3 regions of the uncultured Ruegeria sp. genome follow, and region 3 is predicted to be linked to each of the others. Evidence: riboswitches for the same ligand, from Rfam matches in the RefSeq annotation. Region 3 holds a riboswitch; each other region holds the start of a gene.
The links. A riboswitch is a leader RNA that binds a small molecule or an ion and turns the genes downstream of it on or off. The one in region 3 is predicted to bind cobalamin.
Positions count from the first base shown of each region.

Region 1: it holds a riboswitch for cobalamin, as region 3 does, so the genes downstream of both, Q1B13_RS11905 (DUF1636 domain-containing protein) here and Q1B13_RS04630 (DUF1636 domain-containing protein) in region 3, are expected to answer to the same signal.
Region 2: it holds a riboswitch for cobalamin, as region 3 does, so the genes downstream of both, Q1B13_RS23300 (hypothetical protein) here and Q1B13_RS04630 (DUF1636 domain-containing protein) in region 3, are expected to answer to the same signal.

Region 1 is NZ_CANLDZ010000007.1:105,029-111,705, forward strand. It holds gene Q1B13_RS11890 (iron ABC transporter permease) at 1-978, opposite strand, end outside; gene Q1B13_RS11895 (ABC transporter substrate-binding protein) at 980-1,930, opposite strand; gene Q1B13_RS11900 (ABC transporter ATP-binding protein) at 1,943-2,719, opposite strand; gene Q1B13_RS11905 (DUF1636 domain-containing protein) at 2,716-3,072, opposite strand; cobalamin riboswitch at 3,171-3,381, opposite strand; gene Q1B13_RS11910 (hypothetical protein) at 3,427-3,930, opposite strand; gene Q1B13_RS11915 (hypothetical protein) at 3,927-4,148, opposite strand; gene Q1B13_RS11920 (D-lyxose/D-mannose family sugar isomerase) at 4,283-4,948, opposite strand; gene Q1B13_RS11925 (carbohydrate kinase) at 4,967-5,893, opposite strand; gene Q1B13_RS11930 (ROK family protein) at 5,933-6,677, opposite strand, start outside.
Region 2 is NZ_CANLDZ010000024.1:46,757-53,433, reverse strand. It holds gene Q1B13_RS23310 (DNA polymerase III subunit gamma/tau) at 1-1,457, opposite strand, end outside; gene Q1B13_RS23305 (protein-tyrosine phosphatase family protein) at 1,583-2,095, shown strand; gene Q1B13_RS23300 (hypothetical protein) at 2,087-2,494, opposite strand; cobalamin riboswitch at 2,582-2,802, opposite strand; gene Q1B13_RS23295 (hypothetical protein) at 2,960-3,817, shown strand; gene rsgA (ribosome small subunit-dependent GTPase A) at 3,850-4,878, opposite strand; RNA gene ffs (signal recognition particle sRNA small type) at 5,048-5,146, opposite strand; gene Q1B13_RS23280 (bifunctional 2',3'-cyclic-nucleotide 2'-phosphodiesterase/3'-nucleotidase) at 5,186-6,677, opposite strand, start outside.
Region 3 is NZ_CANLDZ010000002.1:375,894-382,570, forward strand. It holds gene Q1B13_RS04580 (protein-L-isoaspartate O-methyltransferase) at 1-212, opposite strand, end outside; tRNA gene Q1B13_RS04585 (tRNA-Cys) at 439-512, shown strand; partial or broken gene Q1B13_RS04590 (IS5 family transposase) at 651-1,152, opposite strand; gene Q1B13_RS04595 (GNAT family N-acetyltransferase) at 1,697-2,191, shown strand; gene Q1B13_RS04600 (LysM peptidoglycan-binding domain-containing protein) at 2,233-2,718, opposite strand; gene Q1B13_RS04605 (DUF202 domain-containing protein) at 2,852-3,181, shown strand; gene Q1B13_RS04610 (hypothetical protein) at 3,319-3,546, shown strand; gene Q1B13_RS04615 (hypothetical protein) at 3,557-3,763, shown strand; partial or broken gene Q1B13_RS04620 (IS66 family transposase) at 3,680-4,482, opposite strand; cobalamin riboswitch at 5,219-5,426, shown strand; gene Q1B13_RS04630 (DUF1636 domain-containing protein) at 5,510-5,899, shown strand; gene cobW (cobalamin biosynthesis protein CobW) at 5,896-6,677, shown strand, end outside.

The DNA.
Region 1 (6,677 bases), on a different contig from region 3:
AAACACAAACAGCGATCCGATGGATGTCGTCACGATCCCCACGGGCAGTTCCTGTGGAGCCAGCAAAAGGCGCGACAGAATATCGGAGAGGGTAAGCAAGATCGCCCCAACAATTGCGGATGCAATCAGAAGGTTACTGTGCAGGGTTCCGGCGATCCCACGTGCGATATGAGGCACCATGAGGCCAACGAACCCGATTACCCCGGCAACCGAAACGAAACTTGCCGTTGCCAAAGCCGCCACGAAGAACATGCGAAAGCGCAAACCCTGAACCGGAATGCCCAGTGTGGCGGCCGTGAAATCTCCGGTCAGCAGCGCATCCAGCCAGCGGCTGCGGTACAATGCGTAGCCAAGGATCAGCCCAAGCCCGATGAGTACCAGCGGAAACGTCTCCCACCGGGCCAACCCCAGTCCGCCAAGCATCCAGAAGATCACCGAATGTGCAGCGCGGCTGTCGCCCGCAAAGATCAGGTAGTTTGTGATTGCCGAAAACAGGAACGAAACGGCCAGGCCAGCTAGGATCAGCTTTTCTGGCGCGCTGGTGCGCAGCCCCTGAACCAGTGCAAGCACGATAGCGGATGCAATCAAACCGCCGCAAAATGCAGCAAGGGGCAAGGTCCAGATGCCCAGTACATCACCAGTGACGGTGATGACCAAAACAGCCCCAGCCGCCGCGCCCGAAGACAGTCCAAAAAGGAACGGGTCCGCCAGATCATTGCGTGTCGTGGTTTGCAACACCACGCCGACAACGCCCAAACCTGCGCCAATCACGGCCGCAAACAAGGCGCGCGGCAAGCGCAGGTCGAAGACTATTCGGTGCAGGGGCGACATTTCACCTTCGGTCAGGCCGGTTCCCAATCCAATAGCTGCCAACACGTCCGAAACTGGGATCGGTGTGGTGCCATAGATAGTGGACAACAGCAAAAGGGCGGTCAGAACGACCGCCCCCAGCCCTACTATCCGGCCTGTATGGCCCATGTCAGTTGATTTCCGGGTGCATCGCCCGCACCATTTTCTCGATGGCTTCGATATTCGCCGGCCCGGGCGTCAGTTCTTCGTATCGCAACCCGATCCAGCGCTCGTTCTTGACCGCATCGGTTTGCGACATCACTGGATGGTCCTGAAGAAATTTGAACGTATCCGCCGCCCCATTGCCGGTTTGGTAGTCCAACAACACCAGAAACTCGGGGTTTGATGCGGCAACAGCTTCCCACGAGGTGCGGCCCCAGCTGGTGTCCAGATCGTGGGTGACGTTTTCGCCACCGGCGGCAGCGATCATCGCGTCAGGTATGGCAAACTTGCCTGCCGTAAAGGGCGCGTCCGCCGGACCGTCCAACAGGAAGACGCGAGGCTTTGCCAGATCAGCGGTCCGTGTTTCGATGTCCGATAGCTGATCTTTCCATTCGGTGACCAGCGCTTCGGCCTTGTCTTCAACATGCATGACCTTGCCCAGGCGCAATACATCGTCAAACAGAAGGTTCATGCTGGCGTCGGGGCGATCCTTGTCCAGATGCACGCAGCTTTCTGTCAGGATCATGGTTTTGATGCCAAAGGGCGCCAACGTGTCGGGCGTCACGTCGCCACCTGGCTTCATGCCATAGTACCAACCGGCGAAGAACAGATCCGGCTCGACAGCCACCAAATTCTCGATCGTGGGGTATTTTGGGGCAAGTTCAGGGATTTCGCCACGCAGCGCATCAAAATCTGGGCTGGTTTTGTACCAACCCGTGATCCCGGTCAGACCAACAATCTTGTCTTGCAGACCCAACGCAAAGGCCATGTCGGTCATATTCATATCGTGCACAACCAACCGCTCGGGCATTGTGTCAAACACCAATGGCTCACCGCAGTTGTCCACGGACATTTCGTGCGCCGCTGCACCGTTGGCCAGGCCGGTGATCAACGCCACAGGCCAGAGTTTCTGCATCATGATAAACTCCTGTTATGATGTCAGTTTTCGTTTTCGGATGTCGAGTGCCGGGATCAAGCGGCCTTCATGCTGGAAGCACAAATAGTCCACTCCAAAGGTGTCCCGGACGCGATCCGGGGTCAGCACTTCAGTCACAGGCCCGAACCCTGTCAGACGGGTGGTTTTCATCAACGCAACATGGGTGGCAAACTCGGGGATCATGACCAGATCGTGGACAATCATGACCACTGTCACACCCAAATTTGCGACCAATGAGAGCATATGCCCCTTGGCGTCCGGATCCAGGTGATTGGTTGGTTCGTCCAGGAACAGCAGCGACGGGTTTTGCGCCAGGGCACGCGCAATATGCGCGCGCTGCCGTTCGCCGCCTGACAGCATCCGCATTGATTTACCGGCCAAATGGGTCAGCTCGGTTATCGCAAGAACCCGGTCCAGATCTGCTTTGTGGTCAGCCGCTGACCGGTCAGCCTGAATGGGTATTTGGCCCAGTGCAACGTAGTCCCGCAGCCTCAAGCGGCCGTCCGGCAATTCCTGTTGGCCGACCACGGCAATGGTCCGCGCCCTTTGCTGCGCTGACAAGCTACGTAGGCTTTGGTTGCGGATACGCACATCGCCCAGGGCAAGCCGTTCAACACCGCATAACAGGTTCAAGAGGGTGGTTTTCCCGGCACCGTTTGGTCCGGCGATGGCCAGAACCGCGCCCTCGTCGAGATTGAAGGACACGTCCTTAAGCAGGACGTCGCCATTCAATGCATAATATCCAAGGCCTTCGGCGGTCAAAAAGCTCATGACCCGTTCTCGGCAGGCAAACATGGCAACCGCGAGAGTGTTTTGGTGAGCAGGGCAGGCGGGCGCTCGGACGCGCTGGTCCAACCGTCCTCACTGTCGAGATACTGATGGGCAAACTCGGCCACTGCGGTCAGATCCTTTAGGCTTGTGATTTCACCGAAAAGATACTGCGCTTTCTGCTTCGCCTGTAGGCCAACAGTCATGGGCCGTTCACACCCTGCCATGCATGCGATCAGTCGCGTCGCAAATCCGGTTGGCAGCTGCTCATCCAGCAGTTTTTGCGCTGTTTCAGCCGCCACTGGTCCCTGGCAGGTTGAGCAGATTAGTACAAAGTGGTCAGGAGTATCGGACATAGCAGTCCCCGCCACTCAAAAAATGCGGACAGAAAGTGCAAGTCTTGTGAACACGCAGACGCGCCATCATAGCCTCCTTCCAGGACGCCCCGCCCCGGGTTGGTTGAACATCTGATGGCAGGTCTCCTGACTTGCGGGTCGTCGCTTGGCCAACCTTCCCGACCCTCTGGGCCAGTGGTGATTTGGCGTCGCTCACCGCCTACAGTTGCGGGGGCAGTCACGGAATTGGCCCGATTGTCGTGGGCCGCACCGCATTCCCATTTTCATCCCCAAGGAAAACCTAAGGGAACCATCCCGGCCAGCTAGTCTGGTGTCGCATCGATTGTCAAGCGTCAGGTCATGGCCAGCGCGGCGTCACTGAACCACACGTAGAGAAGGGCGTCGTGTCGATTGCCTTTGGTGATCGCCGCTGATGGGAAACCGGCTGGCCAATGTCAGCCCGGCTTGAAGCAGATGTGCATCGGGATACCCACCGGTAACCTGACCAACGGCGTCTCGCGCAGCGGGTGTTTCATCGCGTCGCATGTGATGTAGCATTTTCAGCAACGCTCTCTCATCACAAGTGACTTCCCGCCGGTCTTCCAGGCTCAGAGGATCTTTGAAAGCCAGCCCGTCAGTTCGGCAATGCAAGGCGGCCTTGATGACTTTGAAAACAAGGTGCGCAAGATTGAGGCCCTGATCGTGCCCCCACTTTTCGATTGCGACCGAGTATGCATGTTGCCAGGCTTGGGTTGTGGGCTCCGAAAAGCTGAGGATGAAATGCCGCATGACGGGAAGAAGGCCCCGTTCGAAATCATCGAAATCCCGCGATGCATTGGGTGCGCGCGCTTCGCTTTGTCCGGAGGTGGAGAAACTCATGCGCGCCGCCTTTCCGTTTTTACTGAATGGTTGGACAGGCTTTGAACGTTTTCGGGCAGATCGCATTCGGCGATTGGGGTTTCCCGCCGCGGTGATGCTGCGTGGGCTGGGAATCTGAGGGCGGCCTCAATTGCCTGCGGCAACTTTGGCTTCAGCGCACATCCGTGGCGGCTGGCGATAGTATCCATGGCCAATAGGTCGGTGAGTGTTTTTGTCATTATCGTCTCTCGGTCTCTGGTCCTTGACCGGGCGTGATTCCGAGGGATCTGACTGGGTCACACGTTATCTGACAAAAAGAGTCGGAAATGACAAGAGGAGTTGCGTCGCAAATTTACCCAGCTTCAGGCTTGGGTCAGTAGTCGGCGACCAGCAGGAAATCGGGATCAGTATCTTCCTCGATCGTCGCAAAGCGGGGGATTGGCTCTTCGAAAACGTTGTCCGTGCGATCATCGTTAACGGTAGAAACCTCTCCGATGAGGCAATCGCCGTGTTCCGCCCAGAAAGCATGCCAAATGCCGGGCATCAGCGTCACGCTTGCGCCGGGTTTCAAACGCAGGAGTTCGCCCGGCTGAATTGTCACCGGGCAGCCATCGCTTGGGACGGTCACGGGGTTGTCACGATCGACACCCCCATCTGGGTTCGATGGATAGACTTCCATGACCAGATCACCGCCACCGCGATTGATAATATCCTCGGCCTTGATGACATGACGGTGCATCGGTGACAGCTGTTTATCACGTGAAATCAAAAGCTTTTCAGCGTATAGCATACCACGACCTTGGTTCAGGTCGCCAACGTCTCCGTTGCGCAGGGTGAACAGGAATAGACCGAGGTCATCAAATTTTCCCTGACCATAGTCGGTGATGTCCCAGCCCAACCCGCGTTCGCGGATATTTTCCGCCTTGGGGCCGCGCATTTGTTTCGGAGACCAGTCCGCGAACGGTGGTAGAGCAAAACCAAAAGACTGGATGAAGCTATGGGCCTCAGCTTTGATGCGGTTGATGTCGGATCTTTTCATTGTGCTTGCCTCACCAGATCAAAGCTCATGAGCCCACGGTGGGTTTGCCCCGGCACGGGATACGGTTACCCCGGCAATTTTGGTGCCCAACGCAAGGGCTGCGCGCAAACTGTCGGCGGTCAGACCAAGTAAGCCGGATTTGCTCAGGTGGCCCGATCGGTGTAGTTCTGCAACAACCCCAGCATTGAACGTATCGCCTGCGCCAACTGTGTCCACGACCTGCACGGGTTTGACTGGAACAGAGGTCTCAGTGCCATCCGCCAGATAACCCGTTGCCCCGTCGCCGCCCCGTGTGACAATGACCACCGAAGGCCCAGCCTGAAGCAACAGTGGTACCTTTTCAGCGTGGCTTTCGGGGCCTGGGATAATCCAGTCCAAATCCTCGTCAGATACTTTGATCATGTCGGCCTGCGCCACCATGCGGTTCAGGCGCGTGCGATACCGGGTCTGGTCCTTGATGAACCCAGGCCGAATATTCGGGTCCAGCATAACCGCACTTTCTGATCCATGGCGATGCAACAGGGCAGCATAGGCGTCGGCGCAAGGCTCGCAAGCCAGGCTGATTCCGCCGAAATATAGCGCGGACACAGACGAAAGCTGGGTCGGCATATCTTCGGCTTGCAGCATCCGACCTGCGGTGTTTTCGTCAACAAAATTGTACGAGGCTTGCCCGTCCTGCAGTTGGACAAAGGCCAGGGTTGTGGGGCGGTCTGAGGTGATGACATGCGATGCATCCACGTGGCTGGCCTGTAACGAATCTGCCAATTGTTGTCCGAACATGTCCGAAGACAGCCCCGTCAGCATTCCCACCGGCGCACCCAACCGTCCCAACGCAATGGCCGTATTGAAGATCGCCCCACCGGAATGCGGAACAAAACCGTTTGCGCCCGAAACCGTTGGTTCGGCGATCATGTCGATCAGGGCTTCACCGCAGCACAGGATCATCCCGGGGTCCTCTTCTGAAATATGTATGAGGCGGCAAGCTTACCGCATAAGCGCATTTTTGCAGAAGTTGTTAGCGCCAACAATGCCAAATTCAGGTTGCTCTGAAACATAAAGGTTCATTGACTGACGCAGCTCACTAAAACGGCCACCGCCGTTAAACGCCTCGCGAAACTCACGGCCAAACAACCAGCGGTTTTTTTCCGCGACGCCACCGACCAGAAATACGCCCCCTGTAGGCATCAGAGTGACAGCCATGTCACCCATCAAAGCACCAAGATGCGTCGTGAAGATCTGGGCCGCTTGCACCGCCACTGCATCAGCCCCGCTGCGCGCATCTTGCAAGATTTCTTTTGCGGACCTGAGCGGTGTATCGCATTGACCGGCCGCCATACCTGTGGCCTGGTATAAGATCGGCAACCCAGTGCCACTTAGAAACATCTCGGCTTCCAGCGCCAGACTGTCACCAAAAAAGCTATTTGGCGCGATGCAACGGGCTGCATCAAAAATTTCAACTTCTTCGCGATGACGAGGCGACAGACCGACATGCCCGCCTTCGCCGGACACGGTATGATAATGACCTTCTGAATAGAGCAGCGCCCCAACGCCAAGCCCGGTCCCGGGCCCGACAACCAGTCGTGTGCCAGCCGGGGGGGTGGCTTCCCCTTGCAAAACGGCGACCTCTGCGCTGGTCACTTCGGCGACCGACCATGCGGCCGCCGTGAAATCGTTGATCACATAGGTATGTTTGGCGCCGGTCGCTTCGTGCAGTTCTGCTTCGGACAGA
Region 2 (6,677 bases), on a different contig from region 3:
TTTTCAACCTCGACCAGCAACTTTACATCCCGATTTGAGCGGATCATTTCGACAACGTGCTCGAATGTTGGATAGCGCGCGAGTGCTGCTTGCACATCCTGCGCAAGCGCGGCAACAGGCGCACCGCCCGACCCGTGTGAGGCCGGTATGGCAGACGTCGAAATTGCGGCACTCGCCTGAACGGGAGCAGTGCTTTTTCCAGACACCGGGACACCTCCGCCCAGTCCACCAACAGTCGGAGGTGGCGAGTCTTGCAGCCTCTTGATCAGCTCTTCGGGGCTTGGCAAATCGGCCACATGGGTAAGACGAATGACAGCCATTTCCGCCGCCATCATGGCGTTCGGGGCTGCGGAGACTTCTTCCAGCGCTTTCAGCAGCATTTGCCACATCCGTGTCAGAACGCGCATTTGCATCGCCTCGGCCATTTGTTGACCACGGGCGCGCTCGTCCGGTGATACTGTCGGATCCTCGGCTGCATCGGGTGTGATTTTCACAACCGAAACCCAGTGTGTGATCTCGGCCAAATCGCGCAGGACTGCCAGCGGGTCAGCCCCTTCGGCATATTGACTGCTCAACTCTGTCAATGCCCCTGCTGCATCACCGCGCAGGATCATATCCATCAGATCCAGTACGCGTCCGCGGTCTGCCAGACCCAGCATGGCGCGCACCTGATCTGCGGTGGTCTCGCCCGCGCCATGAGAAATCGCCTGATCCAACAAAGAGGTAGCATCACGCGCCGAGCCTTCAGCGGCCCGCGTGATCAACGCCAGCGCGTCATCTGCAATCTCGGCGTTTTCGGCCGCTGCTATCTTGCGCAGCAGGCCTATCATGTCTTCGGGTTCAATCCGACGCAGGTCAAATCGCTGACAGCGCGACAGAACCGTAACCGGAACCTTGCGAATCTCGGTGGTGGCGAAGATGAACTTCACATGTTCAGGCGGCTCTTCCAACGTCTTGAGCAGCGCGTTGAAAGCGCTGGTCGACAGCATGTGAACTTCGTCAATGATATAAATCTTGTAGCGAGCGCTGGCGGCGCGGTAGCGGACGCTGTCGATGATCTCGCGAATATCGTTCACACCCGTGCGGCTGGCGGCGTCCATCTCCATAACGTCGACATGACGGCCTTCCATGATGGCCACACAATGTTCGCATTGCCCGCAAGGTTCGGTTGTTGGTTTGCCTTCGCCGTCGGAACCGATGCAGTTCATGCCTTTGGCGATTATGCGTGCGGTGGTGGTTTTCCCCGTGCCGCGGATGCCCGTCATGATGAAGGCTTGCGCGATCCGATCCGCCTCAAACGCGTTTTTCAGCGTGCGCACCATTGCGTCCTGACCCACCAGATCAGCAAAGGTTTCCGGGCGGTATTTGCGGGCGAGAACCTGATAGGCGGGGCTGGGTGCGTCGGTCATGTTTACTCTGGCGGATTCGGGGCTTCGGCACAGCGTAGTGGTCACCATCGCCCGCGTCCACAGCAGCGTGCGAGGATTTTTATTTTGGAATCGGACCGGATGCGCGTATTGCTAGAGGGGTACATTTCACGAACTATTTTTCGCGACGGTAATTAAAGGGGGGAGAGCGTTACATGTCTCAGCTGGTGATCTACGCCTTGCAAGTTGGAGGAGGCACGCTTGCCCTTACATCAATGCCCGGTCGCGGCGGGGACTACGCAGGTGATCTGGACACAATCTCGAGCTGGAAGCCGGGTCTTGTGATTTCTACGGCAACCGAAGTCGAGATGTTTCAGGCCGGCGCGCAGGACTTTGGCAGCGATATTCAAAGTCGGGCTAGCCGATGGGTTCATCTGCCAATCGAAGACTTTAACGCGCCACCCCGCACCGTTCTGGATGAATGGCCGTCCGTCAGCTCTGCCGTGCGCCATGCCTTGTCTGGAGGCGGTCGTGTCATGCTGCACTGTAAGGGCGGTTGCGGCCGGTCGGGAATGCTTGTTCTACGGCTGATGGTCGAATGTGGCGAACAGCCCGACAAGGCGCTGGTACGATTGCGCGCCTTGCGCCCCTGTGCCGTCGAAACAGACGAACAAATGGCATGGGCCGTCGGTTCGACCCTGGAAGAGGTGAGCGTCAGATCAGGTTGAGATTTGCACGGCCATCTGCACGGGTTCGCGAGGTTTAAGAGCCAAAACCTCGAGCATTGCGCAAGGCGGCGTTGCGATGATCCCGGATGGCATGGTCTGGATATCGGTGCCAAAGATCATGTTGGCATAATCGTCCAGCTGTTTGGTGTTTGCCGCGGCATCGGTGCCGCAAAACACGCGCATCTGATCGGGCTGGGCCCGAAACCGCGCAGTGCACCCCTCAGGACAATAGGTCAACTCGCTGCTGCCTTCGATTTCGAATTCCGAAGTGGTGACTGGATGAGCTTCTGCCATAGCCTGTGCCATCGCGCGCGCCATTCGGGCCAGTGCAGGGCATGTCTTGCCTGTCCGTTGACAAACGGTTGCTGTGTATTCGTGGGTTCTTGTCTTCCAGATCATCTTGCGCCCTCTGCGCGGCGGACAGGGGCTTGGATCAGGCAGGACGGCGGTGTGCTGTCAGGACCTGCCCGGACACCCCGCCCGAGTTTCGGTTACAGTTCCGATGGCAGGTCTCCTGACTTGCGGGTCATCGCTTTGCCGACCTTCCCGGCCATTGGGCCAGTGGTATTTCGGCATTGCTTTCCGCTTACAGTTGCGGGGGCAGTCGCGGATTTGGATCGTCCGGAGTATCCGGTCAGAACCGCACCGTGTTCCCTTTTCATCCCGACCCCTAGTAGGGGGCAGGAACCATCACACAATCGCTAGCGTCTGATTGTGCCCTGAGTCAAGCTGGACTTTATGTCTTGCGCTCCTACTCAATCCCAAGCGGACGTGTGGTCAACCTGAACTGGTGTTGACTCGGGTACAGGAATTGGTGCCATTTGAGCGTGGTGAACCGATTGGTTCAGTTTTTCCGAGGTCGCTATGTTGGACACACAGCAAAGGGTATTGACCGAAGACTTTCGGTTCCCGTCCGGGCCGGCGATGCTTTCGGCACGGCTCTATCGGCCAGTTTCCGAGCCAGAAATCGTTATTGTTCTAAACAGCGCAACCGGAGTTCCACGAGATTACTACCGATATTTTGCGCAGTGGCTGGCGGAAGAACAGGGCATGGCCTGCCTGACATATGACTACCGGGACTTTGGGCACTCTCTATCCGGAGATCTCAACAAATCCACAGTCACTATGGCAGACTGGGCGCTGATTGATATGCCCGCGGCCAGGGCCGAGATGCGCCGGCGCTTTCCGAAAGCGAAGCAATGGACCATCGGTCACTCGGTGGGCGCGATGCTGGGCCCGGTTCAACCCGACATTAGTCAGATCGACCGAATGATTGGGGTATGTTCGGGGCTGGTCACACTGAAAGATCACCCTTGGCCGTATCGTGCGCTGGCGTGGTTGTTCTGGTATGGGCACGCACCCTTGCTTGCGCGTCTTTTGGGGTACCTGCCAGGAAAGGCCATCGGGTTCGGCACGGACCTGCCAGCTTCGGTTTACTGGCAATGGCGCAAATGGTGCACGGCGCCATTGAATTACGTTCCTGAAATAGGCCTCGATTTACCGGCGGTCAAATGGTCAGAAACAGGAACTCCCGCAGACCTGTTTGCCTTCGAAGATGACGAGATGGTCCCTCCGGACGCAGTGTGGCGGCTGGCGGATCTTTACGGCCCTGACACCAAACAGCATCTTTTGTCTGCGTCTGAGTTTGGTCTAACCGAAGTCGGTCACATCGGGGCGTTTGCCCGCCGGAATGCGGCTGTCTGGCCTAGGTTGATAGCGTAAGGGATGGGCGCCGAAAACTCGGCGCCCAGATATCATCGGCCGTTGCGAGAGTTTTTGTCTTTCATCACCGAACGGACCATTTTGCCAAACGCCTTGTCGCGCGCGCGGGACTGGGCCACGGTTTCCGAGTTTCGCTGATCCTCACGTCGCAGTTTTCTCCATCGTTCCAGACGCGAAGCGTCCAGCACGCCGTCTTCAATGGCACCTTGAACTGCGCAATCTGGTTCCGCGATATGCTGACAATCCGAGAAGCGGCACTTGCTCGCCAACTCTAAAACGTCTGAGAACACCTCATCCACGCCGTCTTGCGCGTCTAGCAAACGCAAGGCACGCATTCCGGGCGTGTCAATCAGCCAGCCACCGTTTCGCATGCGATGCAGCGCGCGTGAGGTTGTCGTATGTCGACCATGCGCATCATCTTCGCGAATGCCTGCGGTTGCCTCGTCTTGACCCGTCATCCCATTGGCCAGTGTCGTCTTGCCGACCCCCGAAGATCCAACCAGCGCTGCGGTCTGGCCGGACGGGCACCAGGACAGGACCTGCTGGACTTCTGTCTGATCCAGCGCGTTGATTGCAACAACCGTCACAACAGGTGCCAAAGTCTGAGCTTGAGCAATGTATGTGTTCGGATCATCGCATACATCGGCCTTGGTCAGCACAATGACCGGATAGCATCCAGCTTGATTGGCCAGTGCCAAGTATCGTTCCAACCGGGGTAAGTTGAAATCAGCATTGCACGAACTGACAATAAACAGCACGTCGACATTTGCTGCTATCAGTTGCGCTTCGGCGCCGGTGCCGGCTGCGCGGCGTTTCAGGACGCTGCGCCGATCCAGCAGGGTCCGAATGCGATTGTGTTCGTCCGCCAGCACCCAGTCTCCGACCGCATAATCGCCTGTCGGTCGGTCAAGGGTGAGCAGAGGTGTTTCGCCATCCGTGCCCAGCCCGGTCAGGCGATCGCGATGAACGGCTGTGATACGAAACGGTACGCAAGACGAATTGGCCGCGTGTTGTGCGGCAAAGTGGTGGGACCATCCCAGGTCCGATAGAAATATGGACATTGTTCTGCCTGTGTTCAGGTACAGTAACCCGGACAGATGGCATGCGCGCACCTGTCGGCTATGTGTTCAGGCGGTTTGAGGTTCGAGTACTAGAACCGGGCTGCCCGAAGGGTGTCTGCTACAATCATAAAAGCCCTCCTTCGGCCAATGCTCTTTGGTGTCTAGCGTCAAGTGAGAGGTTGGACATCGACCCAAGCGGGGCTCGTTGTGGCTGCTTCCTTCCGGATCTGACCAGGTTGGCGAGGCGCTCGCCCGCGCCAACCTCTCAGGTGTCGATATAGGGAAAGCTTGAGAAAAAGACAACCCGTCAGAGCGTCAGGCGGATACGCACGAAACCATCCGCATCGGTGCCTAGCACCTGGGGCGAATACACATCCAACTCGCCCAGATGCCTGAGCGCGCCCTGGCCCGTCCTGAGAATCGCGCACGCACCTGATAGAGGCAGAATCGCAAAGGGATAGGGTGCTTGTTCCATCGGATCCGCTGGCAGGTGTTTTGACAAATAGTCCCGCAATGCGCTTTTTATATCCAATGGCGGCAAACTGATCGGTTGAGCGTTCGCAATGAATGGAAAGTGACCGCCGCCGTTGGCCCGGTAGTTGTTGAGGGCCACGACGAATTTCTGATCCGGTCGGAGCGTGTTTCCTTCAAACGTTACATTCTTGATCCGGCCATAGTTCTGATTGATCAGCGTCCCATCCGCGTCAAATCGAGGCGGTTTTGATGGATCGATTTGATAAGATAAGCCAAAGAGAACATCGAAATTATGCCCGGCCCGCCCGGGATTTATCAGGTTGTTTTCTGTACCCGGTGAGACTTGGTTGAAGGTGCCTGCAGACATCTCAAGCCAGTCCAAGACTTGTGCGCCGTTGACCTGTATTGCTCGCAGTTCATTGGGAAAAACATGTAAATCCGCAATATGGCGCAGGCAAATCTCTCCGGCAGGCACGTCAGTGTAGTATCGGGGACCCGAGCGAGCGCCGCACTTGTAAGGGGATGCTGCCGAAAGCATGGGTGGATTTTCCGACGCGGTGCCGCGCAGGAATGGGCGCAGGGCTGCGGCCTGTGCGGCGGCGACCAAAGCAAGCCCTCGGTCAGGTGCGCAAAAACTAAAGTAACTATGCATGTCTTGTGCAACCCGAGCGACGGGTTTCGCCACTGCTGCCCGCGTTTGGGTGTGCCCAGGTGTAATCAGATGGACTATGTCTTGGTCTTCAGGTGCTAAAACCCCAGAGCTGGGGGAGTGGATAGACCGCAACTCAACGCAGTGATCTTCAACGTGCCACTTATTGTCCGAATTGCGAGTTACACTCAGGTCAACAACGCCCAGATGGGATCCGGCAGAGCCTGGCATGATCACAGGCTTGCCATGGACCAGCCCGGCCAAATGATCGACGTGCTGAAGGCTTTCGTGCGTAGAGCCAGGAAGGGTCAAGTGGGTGTGCCCGGCAACAATTGCATCAACCCCGTCGATGGCAGCCAAAGGGATCACGGCGTTCTCCAACCCCGCGCTGGCATGGGTTTGCCCGAGACCTGAATGCGCAAGTGCAACAATCAGATCACAGCCAAGGCCCTGCAGCTTGGTTACAGTTTTTTGCGCCGCACTCAGGATATCTTCCGAGATCACTTTGCCTTGTAAATGGTGTGCTTCCCATCGTGTTGTCTGGGGTGGCAGTACCGAAAAGACGCCCACGCGAATGGCAGTATTCTGTCCGTCCAGCGGCACGACGCGGTCGAGTATCACATGATCCTGCCACCGCTGCGCGGAATTGCCTTGCCGATGCAAGTTACTACACAGA
Region 3 (6,677 bases):
AACATCTTAGCCAGGGTTCGCGGTTCAAGCATATAGCGCCCGTTTCCGAAATCGATCAGCCCTTCGGCATAGGCCGCTTCGCGCTGCGCGTCAGGCACAAAGCTCTCGCGCGGAACAGTCAGCATGGCATCAATGATCGGGAACTTCGTCACGTCAGAGGGCCGAACTTGCGTATCAACCATCGTACGGCGCCGGGCTACGAAATCAGTCATAGGATCTCTCGTTTTATTCCCAAGGTTATCTGGCTTGTGCCATATCCGACAAAGCGCGGCAACGGCCCAGATGCCACAATCCACGCCTGCCGATCAGGATGCGGTCGGCACGTTTCCGCAATTTGCAATCGCACCACTAAATTTGCGCCCTATCCACTGGACGCCTCCAGAGAAAGCTGCTAAAACGCCACCCAAACCACGGCAAGTATTTGATATTACTTGAAAAGGCGAGTTGGCGGAGTGGTGACGCAGCGGATTGCAAATCCGTGAACACCGGTTCGATTCCGGTACTCGCCTCCAAATCTACAATCTAACTCATTGTTTTTAAACAGCAATATTACCCCAAGCCCTCTAGCACGAATTTTCCCGCAACAAATCCCGCAACATGGAGCAAAAATAACCCATTGTTTCCAGGCACATAACCTAGGTTTAAATTCCTCTGTCCCCGAGTAGCCAATCGACATTCGGCAGGCTGCTGAGCAATGCCCATGCCCCGATGTAGTCGCTGACCTGACCGGCGGTGACCAAGAGGCTGAGCGGTCGGCCCTGGCTGTCGCAGATAGCGTGCAGTTTGGTGTTCATGCCGCCTTTGGTCCGACCGATCAGGCGTCCACGCCCGCTTTTTGACCCCCAGATTGGAGGCTGTACGTTGTGCTTTGAGATATGTGGCGTCGATCATGACGCTCTTCTGTTCGGTGTGCTCGACAGCCAGACCCGCCATAATCCGGGCGAAGACACCCTTGTCGCTCCATCGGTTGTACAAGGTCTTATTCGGACCGTACTCGGCAGGTGCATCTCACCAATGCAAGCCATTGCGATCGATGAAGATAATGCTACTCAGCACACGTTTGTCATCGACACGTGGCTTGCCGTGGGACTTAGGAAAGAAGGGCTCAAGACGCGCCATCTGCGGATCTTTCAGCCAGAAAAGATCAGACATGTTAACCGCTCGGTTTTCGAACCGTGAATCACGCTCCTAAACGGAAATCAATGGGCCCTGACCCTAGTACGGTCGCCATTTCCCGCTATTGCCAGCTACGAAGCGGTCCCGGCATGCCGGTATCGAGATTTGCAGAACTGCATATCTGCCCCGATGCCCTGCTACATCTACTACGCGGGATATGCTTCACGGTATAGCGAAACTATGCCGGCGGCGGTATGAAAAGGGATGCCCCAAACAGGCGAATCCCGGTCTTGTTGTTAACCTAACTGTCGTGCAGGTTTTGAGATCTCATCAAAACGGCGGGGCGAAATCATGCATAACTGCATATTTTCAACCTGCTCGGCGAATCTGGCGCAATCCAGTATTTGTGTCAGCGGCACAGTCAATGGAGCGGGTGTGGTTTTAGTGAAGAATGCTCAGCCGTCTTGAATAGCTGTCACAACGACTCTGCTTTGAGGGGGAAGGGATGTTCTTCTCTAAGGTCCGCTCTGAGCCCTTAGCATTGGTTGCCAAACCGCCCGCGCGAATATAGCTCCTTATTATGGACTACACCCTGGAAACTCCGAATAAAGCACAGGCCAAACAGATTTGTGCGATTTGGGAAGCCGGATGGCACGAAGCTCATGCCAATATTGTACCGGCCAGCCTGCGAGAGTTGCGCACTTACAGCAGCTTTTTTGACCGCACCGTAGCAAACCTTGCGAATACGCGGATAGCGAGTGACGGCGCCGAAGTGCTTGGGTTTTGCATGGTTAAAGAAAACGAACTTTATCAGATGTATGTATCGAGGCTGGCGCGGGGAACCGGCATAGCGCAAGCACTGATAGCAGACGCTGAAGAACGTATCCGCCTAGCTGGACACAATACAGCTTGGCTTGCCTGCGCAATGGGAAACGAACGAGCGGGCCGGTTCTATGAAAAGTCGGGGTGGAACAACACGGGTCCTCGGATTGTGGATCTCGACACCTCGAACGGAACGTTTCCATTGGAGGTTTCTAGATTTGAGAAAGTTCTGGACAGCAGCAAGGTCGGCTAAGTCCGCAAAGTGGACATTTAGATCACTCATTGGAATTGCTGCTAGGCAATCGGAATGCGTAGTTCCTGACCCGGAAAAATCACATTGGGATCATCAATAAGGTGTGCGTTGGCGCGCTGGATAACGGACACTTGGCCTGGATTACCGTAATGCGCTGTTGAGATTGAACTCAGCGTGTCACCCGGCGCGACAGTGTAGTTCCGATAGCCAACATAGTCGGGCAGAATGCGTGGCCCGTAAAACACCGGAACATGGACAGTAGGGACCACACCTTCACCACCACCACTGTCGTCAGTCACCGTCACAAAAAGACGATCAAGCTGGAAATTAGGATTGGCCGGTATCTCTACTTTGGCTTGAAACTGTCGCAGTGCGATTGCTCCAGCTGAGGCCGCGCCGCTAAACTCGACGTGCCCTTCGCTGACAGAAATCGAAAGATGACCTTCGAAACCAACAGCATTTCCTGCAATCATGATTGTGCTGCCGACAATATCAAAGGGTTTCGGCTGGAGAATCTCGATATTCATAATTGAGCTCCTTACAGTTAAATAGGAAACTCATACCCCAAATCGTCCCAGCGACCAAATCCGTCGGGTGATATCAGACACATCTTTTGGGGAACACGGACTTTCGAAGGTCAACAATCAGGAGCGGTGAGAGATGAATCCGAAAGTCGGCTCGGTCCAGAACCTCACGAGTGATAACGATAACCAAACCAAGCGGCGTCGAGAGATAGACAATATGGTTCTGTCAGTCGTGCGCACGGAGTTGGCCAATCGTCGAACGTTGCTGGCTTACGTGAAAACCGCGTTAGGCCTGGCTATCGCTGGGCTGGGTTTGCTGCATTTTTACGAAGCACAGTCGATGCAAGTCGGCATCGGGCTTTTGACATTTCCGGTTTCGGGCCTGGTGTTAGTTTTAGGCGGCCTGGATTATCTGCGTACAAAGCGTTTAATTGAAGCGGAAAAGCGTGACTCGGGTGTTGTCTGACACCACTTGCGGTATCGTTGGAGTGCATTCACCTGACTACAGCCCGCTGGCTCCCAAGCTTCAACAATAAGGAGCGGTGGAAAACTCAGGTCGGGTGGTGCACCCTTAAGGCTCGCAACCAGATAAGAGGTCTCAGTATGCCCCAGTACAACGATATGTTCGAACTATCCGTCGAGGATATAGATATTATCGAAGACTCGCTTCGCCGCGCCTTGAATTCCCTGACCCATGAGCCGCCCAACGAAGACGATGTCGGAAAAGCTGAAAGGAAAGAGTATCGACACAGGATTAGCGACCTTCTTGGACGGCTTCACGACCAGAAAATTTTCTACCGGCCAAAAACCGGAGTCTATGTTGGCGGATAGTGCCCGTCCGTTGCCCCGCTCTGTTGAACCGCTACAAATCCTTTTACGCTGCAGTGGCGGCGTAGCGCCATGGGAGGAGTTCGTCGAGGCGTATGATCTTGTGGTCGACGATTTTGGCGAGGACCCAGGCAAGTCACGCCTGGAGATCGACGCTTTTGAGTTTGGCGGTCTCAATCAGGGTGAAGGTGATGGCCATTGCTTTGCAGCCACTTTCTGAGCCAGCGAACATCCAGTTTTTCCGGCCTATGGCCATGGGTTTGACGGCACGTTCGGTCGTGTTGCTATCCAACTCCAGGTGCCCGTTCTCGAGATAAGGTCGCGCTTTTGGTATCCTGCTAAGGGCGTAACGTATCGCTTGGGCCAATGGGGATTCTCCAGAAATCTTGGGCAATTGTGCACGTAGCCAAATCTCCAGATCATCGAAGACCTGTTTTGCGTGCGATTGCCGCGGCGCGATGCGATCGTCGGGCGGTTTGCCCCGCGCCTCTTACTCAAAGCCATAAAGCTCTGCGAGCCGACGGATGACCTCCTCCGCGATAGTATTGCCCTGGGATGCAAACACATCCACAAACTCGCGCCTTACATGCGCCATGCAGGCCATTTCATCGGCCATATCGTGACCTAACAAGCCGTTGAACCCGGAGTAGTCATCCGCGTGGATCCATCGCTTGTAGCCTGCAAGGTGGCTGACGGGATGCTCAACCTTGCGATCAATGGTAGACTGATACCAGGCACCGGGCGGTGTTTGGCCCGAGCATGGCCGCCCGTCGCGCGCATAGGTCCAGACCCGGCCCTTTTGGTCTTCTTTTGCCCCGGTGTCTGCATCTTCACGGGCGTATCGTCAGCAAAGAGCGCATCTCCACGCCGGACGATCCGCCCGATCTCATCGGCGAGGGGTTCAAGCAGTGCTGTTGACCGGCGAACCCAATCGGCCATTGCCGAGCGATCCAGATCAGTGCCCTCCCGGGCGTAAATCTGCGATTGCGGCTACTATGGAAGATGATCGACAGACTTTGAGACCAGCACATGAGCCAAGGGGCCTGGTCCTCGGCGCGCGTTCAGCCTCGTCGCTCTGATGTTTGGTGATAAGGGTTCGACTAGGCGTTGCAGTATGAACTATGCAGACAGTTCTGGCTTTACGTCGGCGAGCGGCGTCGGAGTCTGTAAGCATAGCGATCGCCGCGTTATTGACGTTATGCGGTGAGGTTTGCCGGAATACTTGGAATAAGGGTTGTTTATTGACAATAGTCACACTGACTTGCGCGTTGAGCAACACAAAGTGAGACACGCAAGCCAACCTCACCCCCCCAATAATCATGTCTATTCAAAGGTTTAGAGAAATGATACCGGGTCCGGCGCTCGCCTCCATCCACTTGATCCAAATCGGCTTTGTGCAAGCCATTGGCAAATCGTTTTGCCCAAGCAGGTGACAAAGTTAATCTGCGACGCGACCTTGTGGAACGACCGGGTAGCCGACTCTTTCTCTTCGTGGTCTTGCCTCTCAAACTGGGACCTCGGGGTGGTGAAATCCAAATCGGTCTCTGACAGCGCTTCGACGCCCGCGCTTTGGCGGGCCTCGAGCGATCATGACGCCCAGAGACGCTGGCAGGTCGCTTTTCATCCCCGGCTCCTCACCATACGCGTAACGCGCTTGACAAGCGGCCCACGCGTGCCGCATGTCCCTTTCGTTGGTGTCTGCGACAGCAGATGAAAAGGGAATGCGTCAACGGGTCTACCGCCAAACGCAGCCGCCCCCGCGACCGTGACCGGAGAGGGTGCCCAATGCCACTGGCCAATTGGCCGGGAAGGCGGGACATCCGGCAGAGCCTAGGCTCTGACATCCGCAAGCCGGGAGACCTGCCAGCACCCGAAGACCAGACCGGACGGGGTGTTCCGGTGTCGGGACCATAGCGAACAGCGTGGCCCGCATGAAACCCCGTCCCCCAGTGAACCGATAAGGGGGATGAGAGACGTGACCGAGACCACACCAGTCGAACTGCTGGTTTGCACAACTTGCCGACGTGGATTGCCCATCGAAGACGATGCGCAGCGCCCCGGCACCTTACTGCACAAAGCGCTAGAACAGGCAGAATTGCCCGACGGCGTGAAACTGAAGCCCGTGGAGTGCCTGTCGAACTGCAATCAGGGCTGTTCGATCGTCCTGCGCGGCGGGCCAACCCGCTGGACTTTCGTCTACGAGAACCTGAACGAAGATGACGATGTCGACATCATCGTCGAAGGTGCCACTAGATACCTGGCGGCCGAAGATGGCCTGGTAAAATGGCGCGAGCGTCCTGAACACTTCCGCAAGAATTGTGCGGCCCGTATTCCCCCGATTGGAGCCCTGGAATGAGCAATCTCGAAAAACTCCCCGTCACTGTGATCACCGGCTTCCTGGGTTCGGGCAAAACGACGCTGGTCCGCCATCTGATGCAGAACCCGCAGGGTAAGCGTCTGGCGATTGTGGTCAACGAGTTTGGCGATGTGGGCGTAGACGGCGACATCCTGAAATCCTGTGCGATCCCGGATTGCCCGGCCGAGAATATCATGGAACTGGCCAATGGGTGCATCTGTTGCACGGTGGCCGATGATTTTATCCCGACCATCGAGGCGCTGATGGCGCTGGAACCGCGCCCGGATCATATTCTGATCGAAACCTCGGGTCTCGCCCTGCCGAAACCGTTGCTTAAGGCTTTCGACTGGCCAGATATCCGCTCGAAGATCACCGTGGATGGCGTAATTGCTCTGGCGGATGCCGAGGCTGTCGCCGCCGGTCGGTTTGCGCCGAACGTCGAGGCAGTCGACGCCCAGCGCATGGCCGATGAGTCCATTGACCATGAGACGCCGCTGTCCGAAGTGTTCGAAGACCAGATCTCCTGCGCTGACATCATCTTGCTGACCAAACCTGATCTGGCAGGTCCTGAAGGTGTGGCGAAAGCCAAAGAGGTCATCGCGGCCGAGGCCCCACGGCCCCTGCCCGTTGTCGAGGTTGCGGAAGGTGCGGTGGATGTGCGCGTTGTGCTTGGGCTTGGGGCAGCTGCCGAGGATGACATGGACGCCCGCCCGTCACATCATGACGGCCATGATGATCACGAACATGATGATTTCGAAAGCGTCATCGTCGATCTTCC